3 regions of the Shewanella aegiceratis genome follow, and region 1 is predicted to be linked to each of the others. Evidence: predicted binding sites of a transcription regulator. Region 1 holds the regulator's gene; each other region holds the start of a gene.

The links. The regulator NrdR, encoded in region 1, represses ribonucleotide reductase genes. The targets are predictions, from matches to a motif close to AAACACNANATNTNGTGTTT.
Region 2: a site for NrdR is predicted at 5,023-5,042, ahead of nrdD (anaerobic ribonucleoside-triphosphate reductase). Genes of this name have one in related genera too.
Region 3: a site for NrdR is predicted at 1,074-1,093, ahead of nrdA (class 1a ribonucleoside-diphosphate reductase subunit alpha). Genes of this name have one in related genera too.

Annotation. Positions count from the first base shown of each region.
Region 1 covers NZ_CP080416.1:1,344,012-1,351,050, reverse strand. The annotation lists gene thiL (thiamine-phosphate kinase) at 1-839, opposite strand, end outside; gene nusB (transcription antitermination factor NusB) at 971-1,375, opposite strand; gene ribH (6,7-dimethyl-8-ribityllumazine synthase) at 1,390-1,866, opposite strand; gene ribBA (bifunctional 3,4-dihydroxy-2-butanone-4-phosphate synthase/GTP cyclohydrolase II) at 1,990-3,093, opposite strand; gene K0H80_RS05930 (riboflavin synthase) at 3,176-3,841, opposite strand; gene ribD (bifunctional diaminohydroxyphosphoribosylaminopyrimidine deaminase/5-amino-6-(5-phosphoribosylamino)uracil reductase RibD) at 3,848-5,008, opposite strand; gene nrdR (transcriptional regulator NrdR) at 5,046-5,519, opposite strand; gene glyA (serine hydroxymethyltransferase) at 5,644-6,897, opposite strand.
Region 2 covers NZ_CP080416.1:2,830,328-2,837,366, forward strand. The annotation lists gene K0H80_RS12475 (VF530 family protein) at 1-165, shown strand, start outside; gene K0H80_RS12480 (hypothetical protein) at 310-786, shown strand; gene ribA (GTP cyclohydrolase II) at 913-1,530, opposite strand; gene K0H80_RS12490 (YibL family ribosome-associated protein) at 1,765-2,121, opposite strand; gene nrdG (anaerobic ribonucleoside-triphosphate reductase-activating protein) at 2,280-2,753, opposite strand; gene nrdD (anaerobic ribonucleoside-triphosphate reductase) at 2,874-4,991, opposite strand; gene K0H80_RS12505 (Rossmann-fold NAD(P)-binding domain-containing protein) at 5,242-5,949, opposite strand; gene rssA (patatin-like phospholipase RssA) at 6,155-7,039, opposite strand, start outside.
Region 3 covers NZ_CP080416.1:2,207,108-2,214,146, reverse strand. The annotation lists gene ubiG (bifunctional 2-polyprenyl-6-hydroxyphenol methylase/3-demethylubiquinol 3-O-methyltransferase UbiG) at 1-10, shown strand, start outside; gene K0H80_RS09900 (HAD family hydrolase) at 3-722, shown strand; gene nrdA (class 1a ribonucleoside-diphosphate reductase subunit alpha) at 1,225-3,513, shown strand; gene nrdB (class Ia ribonucleoside-diphosphate reductase subunit beta) at 3,573-4,703, shown strand; gene yfaE (class I ribonucleotide reductase maintenance protein YfaE) at 4,672-5,052, shown strand; gene K0H80_RS09880 (YciI family protein) at 5,303-5,734, opposite strand; gene K0H80_RS09875 (NADPH-dependent 2,4-dienoyl-CoA reductase) at 5,946-7,039, opposite strand, start outside.

The DNA.
Region 1 (7,039 bases):
AGGGCCGTCTCCAGCGCGCCGCGCTGGGCCTCGGGGACGGTAAACAGCAGCTCGTAATCCTCACCACCCGTTAGGGCATAACCCAGCGCCTCGGTCTCAGCCAAAAATTCACGCATCTGGGCCGACAGGGGCAGACGATCCACATCCACCACGGCGCCGACCGCCGAGCGCTTGAGGATATGACCGATATCCGAGACAAAACCATCGGAGAGATCGATGGCGCTCGAGGCCAATCCTCTAAGCGACTGACCCGCAAGCACTCTTGGGGTGGGGAAATAGTGGCGCTGAATAAAATAATCCCTCGCCTCCCCGTCGATATTGAGCTTATCGCCCAGAATCGCCAAGCCCACGGCCGAATCGCCGAGGGAACCTGTCACATAGATCCAGTCGCCATTCTTGGCGCCGCCCCTTGTATGGGCCTTGCCCTCTGGCACCTGACCATTGATGGTGATGGTGATCGACTTGGGGCCACGGGTAGTATCGCCGCCCACCAGGGCAACGCCATAGTACTGCGCAGCCTCATTCAGCCCCTGGCTAAACTCCTCCAGCCAGTTCTCGTCCACCTCGGGCAGGGTAAGGGCAAGCGTCATCCAGGCGGGCTCTGCGCCCATGGCGGCTAGATCCGACAGGTTAACCGCTAGTGCCTTGTAACCCAAGGCCTTGGCGGGCATGTCGGCATAGAAGTGTACATTTTCAACCAGGGTGTCGCAGGAGATGGCAATCACCTTGTTCTCGGCGGGCTGGACCAGGGCGCAGTCGTCGCCGATCCCCAGGTGCACATCGCGGCGGGTCTGGCCAAGGTTAGCAAAGAAATGATCGATTAATTTAAACTCTTTCACAGTCTTAAGAACCATAGTAAGGGTTAATCAGCTAGCACACTTTTTAGCGAAGGCAACATCGAGCGAACGAAGGCGACATCGAGGCTAAACCTGAATATAAAAAACGGCATCCTGGGACGCCGTTAATTGTATCACTTTTTAGCGACTATCTTGTCGAGAATGCCGTTAACGAACTTGTGACCATCTTCGGCCCCGAAGGCCTTGGCCAGCTCGATAGCCTCGTTGATGGCTACCTTATAAGGCACATCCTTACGGAAGGTCAGCTCGTAGGTCGCGATGCGCAGCACCGCCTTTTCGATAGGCGAAACCTCATCGAACGGGCGCTCGAGGTGAGGCATAATCAGCTCATCCAACTGAGCCGATTTGGTCGTGGTGCCTGATAGCAATTCACGGAAATAGCTAACGTCGACGCCATCGATCTTCTGCTCGGTGAGAAATTCATGCTCCACGTCGGCAACATTATTGCCGCTTAGCTGCCATGAATAGATAGCTTGTACCGCTAGACGACGGGCTTTACGGCGCTCTGAAGGTTTCATCTTGGTTCCTAATCTTACAACTGCTGTTCTAGTTCTTGCAGAACATTGACCATTTCTAGCAGACCAAGAGCCGCTTCGCCGCCCTTGTTACCCGCCTTAGTACCAGAACGCTCGATAGCTTGTTCAATGGTATCTGTGGTCAATACACCGAATGACACAGGAAGGTCGAACTCAAGCGCTATTTGAGCCAGCCCCTTGTTACACTCGCCTGCAACAAAATCAAAGTGTGGCGTACCACCACGGATCACGGCGCCCAGCGCTATGATGCCGTCAAATTTACCACTTGCCGCCACACGACGGGCTGCCAGCGGCAGCTCTACGGCACCCGGTACGCGGACAACGGTAATGTTGTCGTCGGCGACCTGACCGAAGCGCTTCAATGTATCCACCGCGCCTTCTAGCAGACTTTCAACCACGAAGCTGTTAAAACGTGAAACCACTATGGCCACTTTGGCGTTTTTCGACTCGATATTACCTTGAACTACGTTCATTTATCTTACCTAAATTAGCTTAACAAACCCGGCACGGGAAAAAAGAGGCGGTATGATACCACAGCCCACCGCGTTGATCCCCATGCAATTTAACTCAATTCGATGAATTACAAACAGACTAGCTTATTCTGCAATGTATTCAGTCACTTCTAAACCGAAACCCGACAGCGAATGGTAACGTTTCGGTGAGCTGAGCAGACGCATACTGGTCACGCCCACATCGGCCAGGATCTGCGAGCCCACGCCGACTTGACGTGAGGTGCCTTGCCACTGCGCCGGTGCGCCGACTTCGCCCTTGTCTTCCGCCTCGAATGCCTTCACCTTGGCCACCAACTCTTCGTTGCTCTGCTGATGACCCAGCACCACCAAGACGCCGCCTTCATCGGCGATACGCGCCATGGCTTTTTCCAGCGGCCAGCTACGCTTCTCGTCGCGCTCTGAGTGCAGCAGATCGTTGAAGGTGTTTTGCAGATGCACGCGTACCAAGGCGTTAGGCTGAACTTCACCCTTCACCAGCACATAATGCAATTGGTTATCTATGGTGTCGCGGTAGGTGATCATGTCGAACTCGCCGAAACGGGTCGGCAGCTTACACTTGGCCTCGCGCACCACGGTCGTTTCCTTGGTGTTACGGTATTCGATGAGATCGGCGATGGTGCCTATCTTGAGGCCATGCTTCTCGGCAAACACCTCAAGATCTGGACGACGCGCCATGGTGCCATCTTCGTTGAGGATCTCGACAATCACCGCCGACGGCTCATGGCCTGCCAGACGGGCCAGGTCGCAACCCGCCTCGGTATGACCGGCGCGGATCAGCACCCCGCCCTCTTGGGCCATCAGTGGGAAGATGTGACCTGGCTGCACGATGTCCGACGGCTTAGCGTCACGAGCCACGGCGGCCTGCACGGTAACGGCTCTGTCATAGGCCGAGATACCAGTGGTCACCCCTTCGGCCGCCTCGATAGACACGGTGAAGTTGGTGGAGAACTGGGCATTGTTGTTGCTCACCATCAGCGGCAGGTTGAGCTGCTCGCAGCGCGCCTTGGTCATGGTCTGACAGATGAGGCCACGGCCATAGGTGGCCATGAAGTTGATCGCCTCGGGCGTCACCAGGTTAGCGGCCATAATCAGGTCGCCTTCATTCTCTCTGTCTTCGTCATCCATCAAGATAACCATCTTACCCAGACGGATATCTTCGATAATCGCTTCTATGCTGTGTAGTGCCATTGTTAGACCTTGATTTATTAGAGCTTGAAATATTCTTATAGTAAGAGTTATTTAATCTGCTATTGGCTGTGATTGCCAGCGTCTACCTTAAAAAGCCGGAGCGAGCTAACAGATCCATGGTGACCTCTGAGCCTTTGGCTGAATTTTCCTCTGCCGCCTGGAAACTCAGTAGGCGCTCCAAGTGCCGGGCGATGAGATCCACCTCGATATTGACCCTGTCACCCGCCTTCAAATCGATAAGCGTGGTTTCGCTGGCGGTATGAGGCACTATGGTCAGACGAAAACGCTCGCCGTCCACCTCGTTCACCGTCAGGCTGACACCATCTATGGTGATAGAGCCTTTGTGGGCGATATAGCGCGCCAGCCCCTTGGGCGGCGTCAGCCAAAATTCGATCGCCTTGCCGCGATACTGTCTGTCATCCACGCTAGCCACGCCATCGACATGACCGCTCACCATATGACCGCCGAGGCGGGTCGTGGGCGTCACCGCCTTTTCCAGATTAACCTTCTGTCCCACCTGATAATGGGCAAAGCCGGTAAGGGCAACGGTTTCGGCTGAGATGTCCGCCACATAGCCGTCGGCCATCTGCTCGACCACGGTCAGACACACGCCATTGGTAGCGATACTGTCACCGAGTTTGACGTCACTTAAGTCCAGCTTGCCGCTAGCCACCGTCAAGCGAATATCATCGCCGCGACGCTCAATTTTTCTCAGGCTGCCAACAGCCTCGATGATCCCAGTAAACATGACTAACTACTCTTTATCGCTCAGTAAATGATTGTGACTCAATTGAAAGGTGAGGCGTCTGTCGGCCCCGATCACACGCTCGTCGCAAAGCTTGAGAGCGGGCAGCTGCGCCATCTCAGTATAGTCCGGCAGTGCCAGCAGGTTACGGCCATGGCCGCCTAAGATTTTCGGCGCCAGATACAGCACCAGCTCGTCCGCCAGCCCCTGCGCCATGAAGGCGCCAGCCAGGATCGCCCCAGCCTCCACCATCACGCTGTTAAGCTGAGATCCCAGATGTTTCAGCAGCGCCTTTAGCGGCACCTGCCCATTGTCGCTTGGCAGTTGCAACTGACTCACATGCTCGGGCCAGGCGCTCGCCACGGCCTCGGGATAGGGCTGACAGCTCACCAGCAGCACGGGAGATTGTGTCTCAAACAGTTTAGCCTTGGTGCCTAATCGCGCACGGGAGTCGAGCACCACGCGAAGTGGCTGACGAATATCCGCCTCGGTTAACTGCTCACTCAGGCTACCCAGCTCCTGGTGACGTACATTCAGGCTAGGGTCGTCGGCCAGCACCGTCTCTATGCCGGTCACGACGGCATCGAAACGTGCGCGCATACGCTGCACGTCACGGCGCGCCTCAGGACCTGTGATCCACTTAGAGACGCCGTTAGAGAGCGCCGTCTTGCCGTCGAGACTCGCTGCCAGCTTGATGCCGACCCAAGGCAGGCCGCTGCGCATCCGCTTCATGAAGCCTGGGTTGAGGGCTGCGGCCTCTTCCTGGTGCAGCCCCACCTCAACCTCAATGCCTGCATCTTGAAGCATCTTGATGCCACGGCCAGACACCTGAGGATTAGGGTCGGTCACCGCCACCACCACGCGGGCCACTTGTGCCTTGATCAGCGCCTCGGCGCAGGGCGGCGTGCGGCCATAGTGGCTACAGGGCTCTAGGGTTACATAGGCGGTAGCGTCTTTGGCCTTATCGCCGGCCATACGCAGCGCATGCACCTCGGCGTGGGGGCCGCCGGCGGCGATATGAAATCCTTCACCCACCAGGGTCTCTCCCTGGACTATTACACAGCCGACATTAGGATTGGGACTGGTGGTGTATTGCCCCTTGCGGGCCAACTGGATGGCACGCGCCATCATCTGAGAATCAAATTTGGACCAGGCCATGCTCATCGCCATCTCTTGAGAATAATTGGGGAAGCCCGATACGCATCGATTACGACTTACCCGACTTGCTCTTATCGTTTTGCAACTTGGCAATCGCCTCGCCGAACTCGGAGACATCTTCAAAGGCACGGTACACAGAGGCGAAACGGATATAGGCCACCTTGTCGAGATTAACCAGGTGATCCATCATCAGGTTACCTATCATCTTTGAGGTCACTTCGCGCTCGCCCGTGGCTCTCAGGGTCGACTTGATCTTGCTTAGCGCCTGCTCTATTTCGTCCATCGACACCGGGCGTTTCTCGACCGCCCTCAGCATGCCGCCACGCAGCTTGTCTTCGTCGAAGGGTTGGCGGCTACCATCTTGTTTAACCACACGCGGCATCACCAGTTCGGCGCCTTCGAAGGTGGTAAATCTCTCGTGGCAAAGCAGACACTCGCGGCGACGACGAACCTGATGACCATCGGCCACCAGACGAGAATCGATCACCTTAGTGTCGGTTGCGCTGCAAAACGGACAATGCATTGAGCCTCCAGCAAATGCTAATCGGTATCTTGGGGAGCTTTCCCTTGAAATAGATACAAAAATGGCCGCTACCAATATTAAATCAGTAGCGGCCACCGGAGTTTACCCGATTTACCCCTTAAGGTTAACCGTAAACAGGGAACTTAGCGCACAATTCAAGCACCTGGTTCTTCACGCGTTCGATAGTCGCTTCGTTGTTGATGTCATCTAACACATCACAGATCCAGTTGGTCAGCTCAACTGCTTCGGCTTCTTTGAAGCCACGACGTGTGATGGCTGGCGAACCGATACGCAGGCCCGAGGTCACGAAAGGTGAACGTGGGTCGTTAGGTACTGAGTTCTTGTTTACCGTGATGTTGGCACGACCCAGCGCCGCATCGGCATCTTTACCTGTGATATCTTTAGCGATCAGATCCAGCAGGAACAGGTGGTTTTCGGTGCCGCCAGAAACCACATCGAAACCGCGCTCGATGAAGGTGTTAGCCATCGCCTTAGCGTTAACTACTACTTGCTGTTGGTATTCCTTAAACTCAGGAGACAGGGCTTCCTTGAAGGCTACCGCCTTACCGGCGATAACGTGCATCAATGGGCCACCCTGACCACCTGGGAATACCGCAGAGTTCAGCTTCTTGTACAGGTCTTCATCGTTCGCCGCAGACAGGATGATACCGCCGCGAGGACCGGCTAGGGTCTTGTGAGTGGTAGAAGTCACCACGTGTGCATGTGGCACTGGGTTAGGATAGACACCGGCAGCGATAAGGCCTGCAACGTGGGCCATGTCGACAAACAGGTAAGCACCAATCTTGTCGGCGATTTCACGCATACGTGCCCAGTCGACGATACCAGAATAGGCAGAGAAACCACCGATCATCATCTTAGGCTTGTGCTCAACGGCCAGGCGCTCCATCTCGTCGTAGTCGATCTTGCCAGACTCGTCGATGCCGTAAGGAACTATGTTGTACAGCTTGCCAGAGAAGTTTACTGGAGAGCCGTGAGTCAGGTGACCGCCGTGAGCCAGGTTCATACCCAGAACGGTATCGCCTGGTTGCAGTAGCGCCATGTAGACTGCGCTGTTAGCCTGTGAGCCGGAGTGAGGCTGAACGTTAGCATAGGTCGCCCCGAAAAGTTCCTTGGCGCGTTCGATGGCCAGGTTCTCGACGATGTCGACATGTTCACAACCACCGTAGTAACGCTTGCCTGGATAGCCTTCGGCGTACTTGTTAGTCAGCTGAGAACCTTGAGCCTCCATCACGCGAGGAGAGGTGTAGTTCTCCGAGGCGATTAGCTCGATGTGCTCTTCTTGACGACGAGTCTCTTCCTGGATCGCTTGAAACAGTTGCGGATCAAAGTCAGCGATGTTCATCTCTTTTTTCAGCATTGGTCACTCCAGCTGTGAAAGTCTTATAAGGTAGGGTTGCGCGGTATTCTACAGTGCATTCGATCACAATCCCAGCATTTGCGACATGAAATTAGTTGCGATTCAGGCTGAGAAATGTTCATCAAAATCCGCCTTAGGACAA
Region 2 (7,039 bases), 1.5 Mb from region 1:
CGCCTCTACCTCAAGATGATTGGCGAGCCTATCCCGGCGCACCTACGCGGCGATGCCAGTCGTCCTATAGATGCCCCCAAGCCTAAACGCACCACTGACGATGAGGCGGAAAGCTCAGGCACCAGCGGTGTCAACCAACATATTTGGGGCAAATCTGACGACTAAGCCAGGTGATTTCACCAGAAAATCGAGCCTCATCAGATTAATCCCATCAAAATCCGCTTAAGCTTCTTCCCTGCCTGCCGATACTAACGTCAGGCATACTTTTAATTGCATCTCTTTAATGAAGTAACAAGGAAGGTTAAGCAGATGAATGTTCACGGTATAAACGCCTTCGGCGCCCAAAGCCTGGGCCCTCAGAGCCTAAGCTCAGTCGATGTGCGCGATTCCAATGCGCCCGAGGCGGCTCAAAATCCAAGTCACCGAAACCAGAGTGAACAAACTCAGTCCAGCAGTGACAGAGTCAGCCTGTCTGAGGCCGGCAAGAAGGCCCTCGCCGATGCAGCCGGCAAGGCGCTGCACAACAGCGAAGCCGCCAAGACTGACAAGGCGCGCAAGACTGAGGAAGCAGAAGACGATGAAAACTTGTCTGATATCGACAAGAAGATCAAAGAATTAAAACAGAAACTCGAAGAGCTACAGCTAGAGCTTCAGGCCCTGCAGGGAGACGATTCTGAGGCGGCAGAGCTGGAGCGCAAGCAGATACAAGATCAGATAGCCATCACCACCAACCAGCTGATGGCCCTGCTTAAGGCCAAAGAGAAGCAGGTTCAACCCAGAGAATAGTATCTATAGAGGAAGAGTTGTCAGCATGTAGGCCGTGGCGACACATTAAGGTCACCACGGTGCTAACTCATATTTAGAAGTTATCCCAAAGCCTATACCGTGAACTTAGCCACGGCAAAAGCAGGATTAGTCTTGATGCTCTTCGGTGAAGTGATATTCAGACATCATGTGACCCAGCTCGGTCGACTTGGTCTTCAGATAGGCCTCGTTATAACGATTCTTACCCACCTGCAGTGGCACACGCTCGATAACCGCGATGCCAAGTTCCTTCATCGCCTTCACCTTGCGGGGATTATTGGTCATCAGCTTCACCTGCTGCACACCAATCTTCTCAAGCATGGGCTTGATCATGTCATATTTGCGCATATCGGCGGCAAAACCCAGACGCTCGTTGGCTTCCACCGTATTGGCGCCTTGATCCTGCAGCTCATAGGCACGGATCTTATTGAGAAGGCCTATACCACGGCCTTCCTGACGCAGATAGAGAATAAATCCCTGACCCGCCTCGGCGATATTTTGCATCGCGGTTTGTAGCTGAAAACCACAATCGCAGCGCAGACTGAACAGGGCATCGCCGGTCAGACACTCGGAGTGAATTCTGCCCAGAATGGGCTGGCTCGCATCTAACTCGCCAAAGGTGAGCGCCACATGTTCTTTGCCCGTCTCTGTATCTTCGAAACCATGCATGGCAAACACTCCCCAAGGGGTGGGAAGCTTTGAGGTGGCGACATACTTAATCGACATGAAATAACCTTTACAACTCGCTCTGTCTGAGATGCGAACGAAAAATGAAAACCAGGAGGAGAGACTCTCCCCTTTCTCAGACCGAGCATTCTATGTGTTTTTGCCTAACAGTGAAATACCCGAGTGATGAAATCGGTTATTGCTTCACCGCAACCGCTTTGGCTTATAAGGATACGCCCTGAGTGGCGGCAAGGCTATGAAGTCGCTCACGCCGCCATCAAAAACCTCTATGGCCTAGAAGGCCTTAGGCGCGTATCCAGTCACCTGAGTCAGTCCCATCTGGCGCCCAAGGGCCGTCATGGGATGCACAACGATCAAGCCCTTCACCGAACGCTTGAGCTTACCCATATCCGCCTGCTCGGCCTTGGTCAGCGCACGGCTAAAGGCAAGTTCGCTCACCTCTGTGCCGCGTTTGTTCAACTGACGGCTCTGCTGCTGTTTAACATGGGTAATTTGCTTAGTTACCGCATTGATCTCTTGCTTAAATTGCAAAATAACCGCCTGATCGCCACGCTTCTCTGCCGCATCTAATTTACGACGATACTTATCGAGACGATCGTTTAACTGCTGTAACTCTTGCTTTAAATTCATTAACTTGCCTTAAAAATCTCGCGAATATACAAATGCCACTCAGATAAAAATAGGCAGCATTTGCCAGTTTGGCGAACATTATACCACTAATGAGGAAGGTACGAACAAGTCATCCGGCATCGGCAGCGTCCTAGCCACAGCAGTATCTGCCGCTAATTTCAGCGTTTTTCGGTGAGATAGTGAATAACCTGATTGCTGCTCCCGCGAAACACCAGACTGGGATCGGCGAGCGACTGCTCAAACTTGCCATCCACCAGCACGTCCACATGGGCGATAACCGCTTGTTGGGCCGGGCTGAGTTCATCGAGTCTATAGCCAGTCCACAGCCAGATATCCTTGCCCCGGCACTCCTGCCTTACACGTTTAACTAAGGCCAAGATGACATCGAGATTACCCGGATGCAGCGGGTCGCCGCCAGAGAGCGACAGGCCGCGGCGCACAATGCGGGTATCATTGAGATCCTTAATCACCTGCTCAAGCATAGCCTCGTCGAACAGATGGCCCGATTCGGGATTCCAGGTCGATTGGTTGTAGCAGCCCCGGCACTGATGCTCGCAGCCCGAGACAAACAGGGTCGCCCTGGTGCCGGGTCCATTGACCACGTCGATGGGAAAATATTGATGATAGTTCATGTGCCCCTCATACAAAGATAGCAAGTGCCCCGGGGCGCCTTGCTATCTTCATCTTTTCTTTCACTTTCTACATTCACTTTGTGCCCGCAGCCGAAACTTAATGCTGCTTGGCTCAGCTCATTAGAGGTGCTTCACCCGGCGTTTAACTTCTTCCTGCTTACCATAGTTGAAGGGTCTTGCATCCGGGCTGCCCAGGTAGCCACACACCCTGCGGGTTACAGACACCCGGCTCGGCTCATGGTTGCCACACTTAGGACAGGTAAAGCCCTTACTGGTACAGCTAAACTCGCCGGTGAAGCCACAGTCGTAGCACTCATCAATCGGGGTGTTGGTACCATAGTAAGGCACCCGGCTGTAACTATAATCCCACACATCTTCCAGCGCCTCGATATTGTGCTGCATGTTAGGGTATTCGCCGTAGCAGATGAAGCCGCCACTGGTGAGTGCCGGATAGGGCTGCTCGAAATCCAACTTATCGTACGGATTCACCTTCTTCTCCACATCCAGGTGGAAGCTGTTGGTGTAATAGCCGCGATCTGTTACGCCGTCGATCACCCCAAAGGCCTCGGTATCCAGCTTGCAGAAGCGGCTACACAGGTTCTCGCTCGGCGTGCTGTAGAGGCTGAAGCCATAGCCCGACTCCTCGCGCCAACGCACGGTCGCCGCCTTGAGGTGTTCGATAATGGCAAGCGCCTTGCCGCGCAGGGCCTCGCTGTCATACACATGGGTCTCGCTGCCATAGAGGGCATTGATGGTCTCATGCAGGCCGATATAACCCAGGGAAATAGAGGCACGGCCATTCTTAAAGATGCCGCTGATCTCATCGTCGGCGCGCAGACGCACGCCACAGGCGCCTTCCATATAAAGAATTGGTGCGACCCTCGCCTTCACGCCTTGTAGACGCTCGATGCGCGTGTCCAGGGCGCGGCGGGCCACCGCCAGACGCTCATCCAGCAGCTGATAGAAACGCGTCTCGTCGCCCTTAGCCTCGATGGCGATTCGCGGCAGGTTCAGGCTGACCACACCAAGGTTGTTACGCCCTTCGTGCACCAGCTCGCCCTCCTCCTCGTAGGTACCGAGGAAGCTGCGACACCCCATAGGCGTCTTAAAGGAGCCGGTGACCTTTTCGACCTGCTCATAGTTGAGGATATCCGGGTACATGCGCATCGACGCACACTTGAGCGCCATCTGCTTGATATCATAGTTGCAGTCGCCCGCCTTGTGGTTGATGCCATCGCGAATGGCGAAGACCAGCTTAGGGAAGACCGCCGTCTTACGGTTCTTACCCAGGCCCGTCATGCGCACCTTCATCATGGATGACTGGATGAGGCGCGACTCCCAGGAGGTGCCCAGGCCGAAGCCGAAGGTGACAAAAGGCGTCTGGCCGTTGGCTGTGTGCAGGGTGTTGACCTCATACTCCAGCGACTGGAAGGCGTCGTGACACTCTTTCTCTGTCTGCGCCGTGGCAAAAGCCTTGGCATCTGTGATCCCCCAGGTCAGCGCGACCTGATAGTGCTTGTCATAACTCTTAGCAACGAAAGGCGCGAGCACCTCGTCGATACGGTTGATAGTGGTGCCGCCATAGATATGGCTGGCCACCTGAGCGATGATCTGCGCTGTAACCGCAGTCGCAGTCGAGATAGACTTAGGAGTCTCGATCTCGGCGTTGCCCATTTTGAAACCATGGGTCAACATGCCTGCCAAATCGATCAGCATACAGTTAAACATGGGGAAGAAAGGCGCATAGTCGAGATCGTGATAATGGATCTCACCCGACTCATGGGCCGCCACCACATCCTTAGGCAGAATATGGCGTGTGGCATAGTGTTTGGCCACAATGCCCGCCAGCAGATCACGCTGGGTGGGGATCACCTTGGAATCTTTGTTGGCGTTCTCGTTCAGCAGCGCCGCATTGCTCTGCTCGACCAAGCCACGGATCTCGCGGTTGAGACGGCTGCTCAACTCACGATGAATATCCCTGTCGTGGCGATACTCGATATAGACCCTGGCGAGTTGCTTATAGGGGCCTTCCATCAACTGATTTTCTACCGCATCTTGCAGGTCGTGAATATCCACCTGCTCGAGTTCGGCCACCGACTGGCGTACTTGTAAGGCCACCTCGGTGGCATAGGCAACATCATCAATACCTGCCGAACTTGCTGCAGCAACCACTGCATCTCGAATCCTTGTTTCGTCAAAAGGCGTGCGGTAACCATCCCGCTTAATAACCACTGGCATTGTTCAATATCTCCTCAAGTAACGGCCAAATTAACACCATATATAGTGTTAATATAGACGATGAACACAATATGTAGCGCATTAAGCTACAAGTTAGGCTCAAGTACCTTGATCCAGATCATTAATTTGCGGATGGAATTTTGTGACACAAGATTACTGCCAACTGGGCCACTTATCGTTAAAACTTGCCTTGACCCAGTCGGCAAAGGGAGCTAGATGCGGGATAAAAATGGGACAAGCTGTGAATAAATTACGTAATTCGTTTAGATAGTGCCAGATAACGCTGTAATTGCCCGGAAGCCTGTTGCGAACTTCCCGATGCGGCGGCCAATTGCATGGTGGATTTAAGCGCCTGCCACATCTCCTTGTCTCTGCTCGCCAGACCGTTATCGCCCTGTACAAACACCGACAGCTGGGCCGATACCCGCGCCGCCTTCTGGTTCAAACCCTGACTGTCGAGGCTGTCCATCTGCTTAAGCACAGACTCGGCGTCATCGAGCATGGCGATCATCACGCTATCGGGATTACTCTCCTTGAGCTGCTCGCGCTGGCTGGCGATAAAATCAAGCAGTGACGGCTGCGCCCCATCGCCCCTTGGGATCTCAAAGCCCGCCTGACTCAGGCGATTAAGCTGACTTTCTGACAAGATGCCGTCCTGATGCAGACGCTGAATTAACTTGGGAATATCGCCGATGCCAAACTGCCCCTTGGAGAAGAAGTCTTTGGCCATCGCCTCTATCTTCTGCGCCCGCTCGGCCCTTGGCGAGAGAAATACCGCCTCTTGGGGGATATCTGGTCCTGTCGTTTGCACCTTGGAGCCTTGATTTGACAGGGTCACCTTGTCGCTGGCCGATGATCCGTCGACATTACGTGTGTCCTGACCCTGTGTTTCTTGGCCATAGCTGTTGGCGATCAGATTGGCTTGTGAACCATTAATGGCCTGGCTAATTGAATTCATTGTCAATTTTTCGACTACTGCAGAGAAATATCCCTACAAGCAGCAAAAACCAGGCCAAAGACCTAGCCAGAGCTCCTAAAGAGACAAGCCTTAGGGAATGTTAGCCGTTTATTTAAACAACTCCTGTTTATAAGGACTGACGCCTAAGGGCTAACAACTACGCAGTCACGCCTAAAGACTATTACTTAGACTATTACTTAGGCTATCAGTGACGCTCCAGCTCATCGATACGGGCGCGGATGATATGAGCCACCTGTTTTACAGCCTCCTGTCCCGCCTCGATAGCCTCGCCAGCGCGGTGAAACTCCATGGTGCCTATCTCCATCACGTTAGGGGTGATCAGGATATCCGGTGGATCCCCCATCAGGCGCACCCGCTTGTGGCGCTGCTCCAGGATATCCATCGACTGAGACATCACAGCCAACATGCCTGGCTCGCTGCGATTGCCGAGGGAAAACTTATCGGTCAGGCCGCTGACATAATCCCGTCCCCGGGCCAAGAGATCCATGAAGCCGCTCTCCAGCTCCTTCTCGGCTTTCACCTGCTCTGCTTGGCTCGCCTTCACGTCGGAAGAGATGGCCACAGGCAGCTGCTGATGGCGGGTCTTCCTGTGGGCGTTAAGATCCACGGCAATCACCAAGTCGACGCCCATGGCCCGGCTTACCGATACGGGCACAGGGTTAACCACGGCGCCATCCACCAGCCAGCGCTCGCCAATGCGCGCCGGCGGTAAGATCCCCGGCATAGAGCAGGAGGCTCGCACCGCATGACGCAGGCTACCCTGCTTAAACCAGATCTCCTGGCCGGTATAAAGGTCGGTCGCCACCGCGGCAAAGGGCATCTGCATCTGCTCGATATCCAGGTTGCCGATATGCTGCTGCATCACGTCGAACACCTTCTCGCCGCCAATCAGCCCGCCCTTGCGCCAGCTCAGATCCATCAGGCCCAACACATCCCAGCTGGAAAAGCTGGTCACCCAAGCCTCTAGATCGTTAAGGTTATCTTGCGCATAGGCGGCGCCCACCACGGCGCCGATAGAACAGCCGGCCACCTTGTTGGGGAAGACTCCCATGTTCGCCAGCTCGTTTAG
Region 3 (7,039 bases), 860 kb from region 1:
GGATGACTGATCAAACCCTGCCTGGTGCTAACGCTGAAACGATTGATGGTAAGCGCACTGCTACTAGGCCAATAAAAGGTGTGCTGTTTGATCTCGATGGCACCCTGGTCGATACGGCGCCGGATCTCGTGCTGGCGCTCAATCTGGCGCTAAAAGACTTTGGGCTGCCGAGCCAACATCTGGAAGATATTCGCTATGCGGCTTCCCATGGCAGCCTGGCATTAGTTAACGCCGCCCAGCCTCATCTTAATGATGAGGAAAAAGCGGCCATCCAGCAGGCGCTGCTTGAGCACTACCATAATGTTAACGGCCAAGAGGCTAAGCTTTTCGATGGCATGAGTGCCCTGCTCGAGCACCTCAGCGGCCAGCAGATCCCCTTCGGGGTGGTCACCAACAAGGCGGCGCGTTTCGCGAGGCCTTTGCTGCACAGACTCGCGTTAGCCAACAAGATGCCGGCCATCATCAGCGGCGACTCCACCACTCAGAGTAAACCCCATCCTGCGCCCATGCGTCTGGCAGCGTCGCAAATTGGCGTCAGCTGCCAAGGAATTCTCTACCTAGGCGATGCCAAACGTGACCTAGAGGCGGCTCGCAATAGCGACATGCTGGGGGGCATCGCCCATTGGGGTTATATTGGAAACAATGATCAGGCGCACCTCTGGCCTCACGACTTTGGCTTCGACACCCCGGTATCCGTGCTTGAACTCCTAAGACAGGGCTAAGTGGCGGTTAAGTCGTGCATAAGTCACGGTTAAGTCACAATTAAATGAGATGCATCACGTGCTCTGGAGCTAGGGCGTGTGACACATCAGTAAAAAGTCGTCGAAGCTGAGATCGCGATCCTTTTTCGACGCAAAAAGATCGCGAGGATCTGGCCAATATTTTAGCTTTCATGATAGGGCGAATCAGTCGCCTAAAACTTGACCCGCCGGTGCTATCGTAATTGAAAACAAGGGTTAAAGGTAAGCCGTTACTAACCCTTTGGTTTACCCCCAAGATATCCACAACTTGTCCCCTAAAAACCCGCTTGCAATATCCCACCAACCTCACTATCTTGTATCCTATAAAAGAAAAAACACCATATCTTGTGTATGGGCGGCGGTCGAAGCCACTAGAACTGCAGTAGTGCTCAGGTACTTTTTTTACATCTTCGATTGTTTTTACATGGAAACGTAGGGCGGAGTTTTCCCCTCCCAGCGATATTTAATTCAAGGCTTATCTTCAATGAACAGCAATATGCAAGTCACGAAGCGCAGTGGCGAACGTGAAACCATCGATCTCGATAAGATCCACCGAGTGATCACTTGGGCGGCCAAAGGACTGAATAACGTCTCAGTATCGGAAGTCGAATTACGTTCACACCTTCAGTTCTATGATGGAATCCCAACTGAAGCGATCCACGAAACCATTATTAAGGCCGCTGCCGACCTTATCTCGCCAGAGTCACCAGACTACCAGTTCCTCTCTGCACGTCTGGCCATCTTCCACCTGCGTAAGAAAGCCTTCGGTCAGTTTGAGCCGCCTTCGCTGTACGACCATGTGGTGAAGTTGGTTGAGCTGGGTAAATATGACACGCATATTCTGAACGACTATAGCCGCGAGGAGTTAGACACGCTCGACAGCTATATCGACCACTGGCGCGACATGAACTTCTCTTATGCCGCGGTTAAGCAGTTAGAAGGTAAGTACCTGGTTCAAAACCGTGTGACTCACGAAGTCTACGAAAGTGCGCAGTTCCTCTATATTCTGGTAGCGGCTTGTCTGTTCGCCAACTACCCGAGAGAGACGCGTCTTCAGTACGTTAAAGATTTCTATGACGCGACCTCGACCTTTAAGATCTCGCTACCGACACCTATCATGTCAGGTGTGCGTACACCGACACGTCAGTTCAGCTCTTGCGTGCTGATCGAGTGTGGCGACAGCTTAGACTCAATCAATGCGACCGCTTCGTCTATCGTGAAGTATGTGTCGCAACGTGCAGGTATCGGGGTCAACGCAGGTCGTATTCGCGCGCTGGGTAGCCCAATTCGCGGCGGCGAGGCATTCCACACAGGTTGTCTGCCTTTCTATAAGTATTTCCAGACAGCGGTGAAGTCTTGCTCTCAAGGCGGCGTACGCGGCGGTGCGGCGACCCTCTTCTACCCTATGTGGCACCTGGAGGTTGAGTCTCTGCTGGTGCTTAAGAACAACCGCGGCGTCGAAGATAACCGTATTCGTCACCTCGACTACGGCGTGCAGCTGAACAAGCTGATGTATCAGCGCCTTATCCAGGGCGGCATGATCACGCTATTCAGTCCATCAGACGTCCCAGGTCTGTACGATGCCTTCTTCGAAGATCAGGCAGAGTTCGAGCGTCTGTATGTGAAGTATGAGCAGGATGAGAGCATACGTAAGAAGCAGATCAAGGCGGTCGAGCTGTTCTCCCTGATGATGCAGGAGCGTGCCTCTACCGGTCGTATCTATATCCAGAACGTCGATCACTGTAATACCCACAGCCCGTTTGACGCTAAGGTTGCCCCTGTACGTCAGTCTAACCTGTGCCTTGAGATCGCATTGCCGACCAAGCCGCTGAACAACATCGACGATCCCGATGGTGAGATCGCCCTGTGTACCCTATCTGCGTTGAACCTGGGTGCCATCAAGAAACTTGATGAGCTGGAAAGCCTGGCAGATTTGGCCGTGCGCGCGCTCGATAGTCTACTCGACTATCAGGACTACCCTATCGTCTCGGCACATAAGGGCTCGATGAACCGTCGTACCTTGGGTATAGGCGTGATCAACTTTGCCAACTACCTGGCTAAAGAAGGTGTGCGTTACTCAGACGGCAGCGCCAACGGCATCACCCACAAGACCTTCGAAGCGATCCAGTACTATCTGCTCAAGGCCTCGATGAATCTGGCGAAAGAGCAAGGCGCCTGCCCTGCCTTCCACGAGACCAATTACGCTAAGGGTATCCTGCCTATCGATACCTACAAGCGTGACCTCGATAAGATCTGTGACGAGCCACTACACATGGATTGGGAAACCCTGCGTGAGGAGATCAAGACTCACGGCCTGCGTAACTCGACCCTGTCTGCCCTGATGCCATCTGAGACCTCATCGCAGATCTCTAACGCGACTAACGGTATCGAGCCACCGCGAGGCCTGATCAGCGTTAAAGCGAGTAAGGATGGTCAGCTCAAGCAGGTGGTCCCTGATTTTGAGAAGTACCAGTACAGCTATGAGCTGCTGTGGCAGATGCCAGGCAACGAAGGTTACCTGCAGCTGGTCGGTTTGATGCAGAAATTTGTTGACCAATCTATCTCGGCCAACACCAACTATGACCCAAGCCGCTTCCCAGGCGCCAAGGTACCTATGCAGGTGCTGCTGAAAGACCTGTTGACCGCATACAAATACGGTGTGAAGACACTTTACTATCACAACACGCGTGACGGTGCGTCAGACAAATATGACGATATCACCTCCATTGAGAAAGAAGACGATAGCTGCGCAGGCGGCGCATGTAAGATCTAACTCTACGTGTTTTAACCTTTTATCAGGGGGCTTTGCCCCCTTTATCGGAAGATAGAAAAATGGCCTATTCAACATTTTGTCAAACACCTAACAATGCCCTGCTGGAACCTATGTTCCTCGGCCAATCGGTTAACGTTGCCCGTTATGATGTTCAAAAATATGAAGTGTTCGAGAAACTGATCGAGAAGCAACTCTCCTTCTTCTGGCGTCCAGAAGAAGTCGACGTCAGCAAAGACAAGATCGACTACGCGGCGCTGCCGGATCACGAGAAGCACATCTTCATCTCTAACCTCAAGTACCAGACACTGCTGGACTCAATTCAAGGCCGCTCGCCAAACGTCGCCTTCCTGCCGCTGGTGTCGCTGCCGGAACTTGAGACCTGGATCGAGACCTGGTCTTTCTCTGAGACGATTCACTCACGCTCTTACACCCACATCATTCGTAATATCGTTAACGATCCTTCAGTGGTATTTGACGATATCGTACAGAACGAAGAGATCCTCAAGCGCGCCAGCGATATCGCCGATTACTACGATAACCTGATCGAGCTGAGCCAGACCTATCACCTCATGGGTGAAGGCACCCACGAGATCAACGGCAAGACGGTAGAAGTCACCACCCGCGCGATCAAGAAAGCCCTCTACCTGTGTATGATGTCGGTTAACGTGCTCGAGGCGATCCGCTTCTACGTCAGCTTCGCCTGTTCATTTGCCTTCGCCGAGCGCAAGCTGATGGAAGGTAACGCCAAGATCATCCGCCTAATCGCCCGAGATGAAGCACTACACCTAAACAGCACTCAGCATATCCTTAAGCTGATGCAAGGTGGCAAGGATGACCCAGAGATGGCCGAGATCGCCAAAGAGTGCGAACAGACGGCGATCGACATCTTCGTTAAGGCTGCAGAGCAAGAGAAAGAGTGGGCCAAGTACCTGTTCAAAGATGGCTCTATGATCGGCCTGAACGAGCAGATCCTCTGCCAATATGTCGAGTACATCACCAACGAGCGTATGAAGTCGGTTAACCTGGTAAGCCCTTATGCCGACCAGAGTAACCCGCTGCCGTGGATGAAGAACTGGCTCGAGAGTGATTCGGTACAGGTTGCGCCGCAGGAAGTTGAGGTGTCTTCTTACCTGGTTGGTCAAATTGACGCGTCTGTGGATGAGAGTGAGTTTGCCGACTTTGATCTCTAACAAGGCGGTCTTTAGTCAGGCTGTTTTTAAGAAGGCTCCGATCGTGAGCCTTCATGGACAGCCTGTACTTCTCTATACCAGTAACCACCAGAGCCTGTTAGCGGCACTCGAGCAGAAGAAGGTTCGTATCTTCTCTGAGTGTCGTAACGGCTTTTGTGGTGCCTGCAAGACCAAGATTAATCGCGGTAGCGTCGTCTACCACACGGAGCCACTGGTCGAACTGGAAGCCGATGAGTGTCTGCCCTGCTGCTGTCATCCCGACGGCGATCTCGACCTGGCACTTTCTGCCCAAGGTGCCGAGGTGGTATCGACTCATACATCTGAGCCTGTTGCCTGCACCGCCGAATAGTGCGCTACTGGAACTAAGCCTGACCTGAAACTAGGCCTAACTAGGTTTAAACCAAATCTCGCCTCAAACATGGCCTAAACTTGCCTTTGGCGAAAACAGTCAATCTCCAAGCTAATCCCAAGCAAAATCCATGGCAAAACTCTGATTAAATTCTGGCATTCCTTTGCAGATTAACCAGAAACTTGTCTCAAACAGAAGCATTAAACAGAAAAGCTGACTGATACACAGGTCAGATTCGCGAGATAATCTGTTAGATCGCCTTCTTCGCCAGCTTATGGTGTAGTCGGTTCACCTCCATCAGGGCGGCGCTGCCATACCAGGGATGCAGCTCCATCACCAGGCGTCCGGCCTTAATGGCGGGATCGGACTCTGTTAACGCCTTGGCCTCCTCGACACTGGTGACGTTAAAGATATAGATGCCTCTTAACGCCCCTTCTTCCAAGAAAGGCCCTGCCAGCACCAGTTTACCCTCCTCGGCCAGTCGGCCGATATTATCCAGGTGTGCGCGCTGCAGCCGCTCTGCCTCTTCTTCGGATTGGCTGCGATTAGGGCCACTCTTGAGCATGGCCATCACGTAACGCTTCATACCATAGTCATCGGCGCCGACTCTTGCCGCGAGCTCGGCATCATAGCTTTCCGCGCTAAGAGGCAAACTCACCACCAGTGCCGCTACTACGCCCATCAAAGTAACGAGCAAGCGATGGTTTTTGGTACTCGTTCTTGTATTCGCTTTTGTTCTAGTTTCGATCATTATCTAATCCACCTTAGTAAGCATTAGCTTAAGTTATGCCAAAGCCATAAAAAAAGCTAACCCAAAGGATTAGCTTTTAACTTTTTATAACCGCAAACTAGTTTAATAACCACAAGCTAGCGGTAGCCGACTTTTTAATTTTTTAGATGCGTGCGGCCAGCTCTGCGCCTTGGCGGATCGCTCGTTTGGCATCGAGCTCGGCGGCTACATCTACACCGCCAATAAGATGCACAGGCAGACCTGTGTTGTTCATCTCATCGACCAAGCTGCGATTAGACTCTTGTCCGGCACATAACACCACATTGTCTACCTCTAGAACCTGAGCAGCCTCACCGACTTTGATATGTAGGCCTTGCTCATCGAACTTCTGGTAGCTGACACCGTTTAGCATCTCGACATCATGGTGCTTAGCCACAGCGCGGTGGATCCAACCTGTGGTTTTACCGAGTCCCTTGCCCATCTTGCTGGTTTTACGCTGCAATAGATAAATTTTTCGGCTTGTGTGTTCCGGCTGCGGCGTGGTTAAACCGCCTCGCTCACCATAGGCCTTGTCTATGCCCCACTGCTTGAGCCAGGTATCGGGCTTGAGTGTGATCGACTCCTGCTCTCCGAGATAGTGAGCCATATCGAAGCCAATACCACCGGCGCCGATCAGGGCAACCCGCTCGCCTACTTCGACCTCGCCATTCAGCACCTGCTGGTAATTCACTACCTTGGGGCTGTCGAAACCGGGCAGGTCGAGCGCTCTAGGCACAACACCGGCGGCAATCACCACCTCATCGAAAGGCTCGTCTCTCACCACAGAGGCGTCCAATCGGGTGTTGAGCCTTAGCTCGACCTTGTTGAGCTTCATCTGCTCGGTGAAATAGCGGATGGTCTCATCAAACTCCTCTTTACCCGGGATCTTACGGGCGAGGTTAAACTGACCACCGACCTCCCCCTTGGCCTCAAACAGCACCACCTGATGTCCTCGGCTGGCGGCATAGATGGAAAACGCCATTCCGGCTGGGCCTGCGCCCATGACGGCGATCCGTTTCTTGTTCGTCGCCGGCACAAAATTAAGCTCTGTCTCGTAACAGGCTCTGGGGTTGACCAGACAGGTGGCGCGTTTCAACGCGAAGGTATGATCCAGACAGGCCTGATTACACCCGATACAGGTGTTGATCAGCTGACTCTCCCCCGCGGCCGCTTTGTTGACGAAGTCGGCATCGGCCAGGAAAGGACGCGCCATAGAGA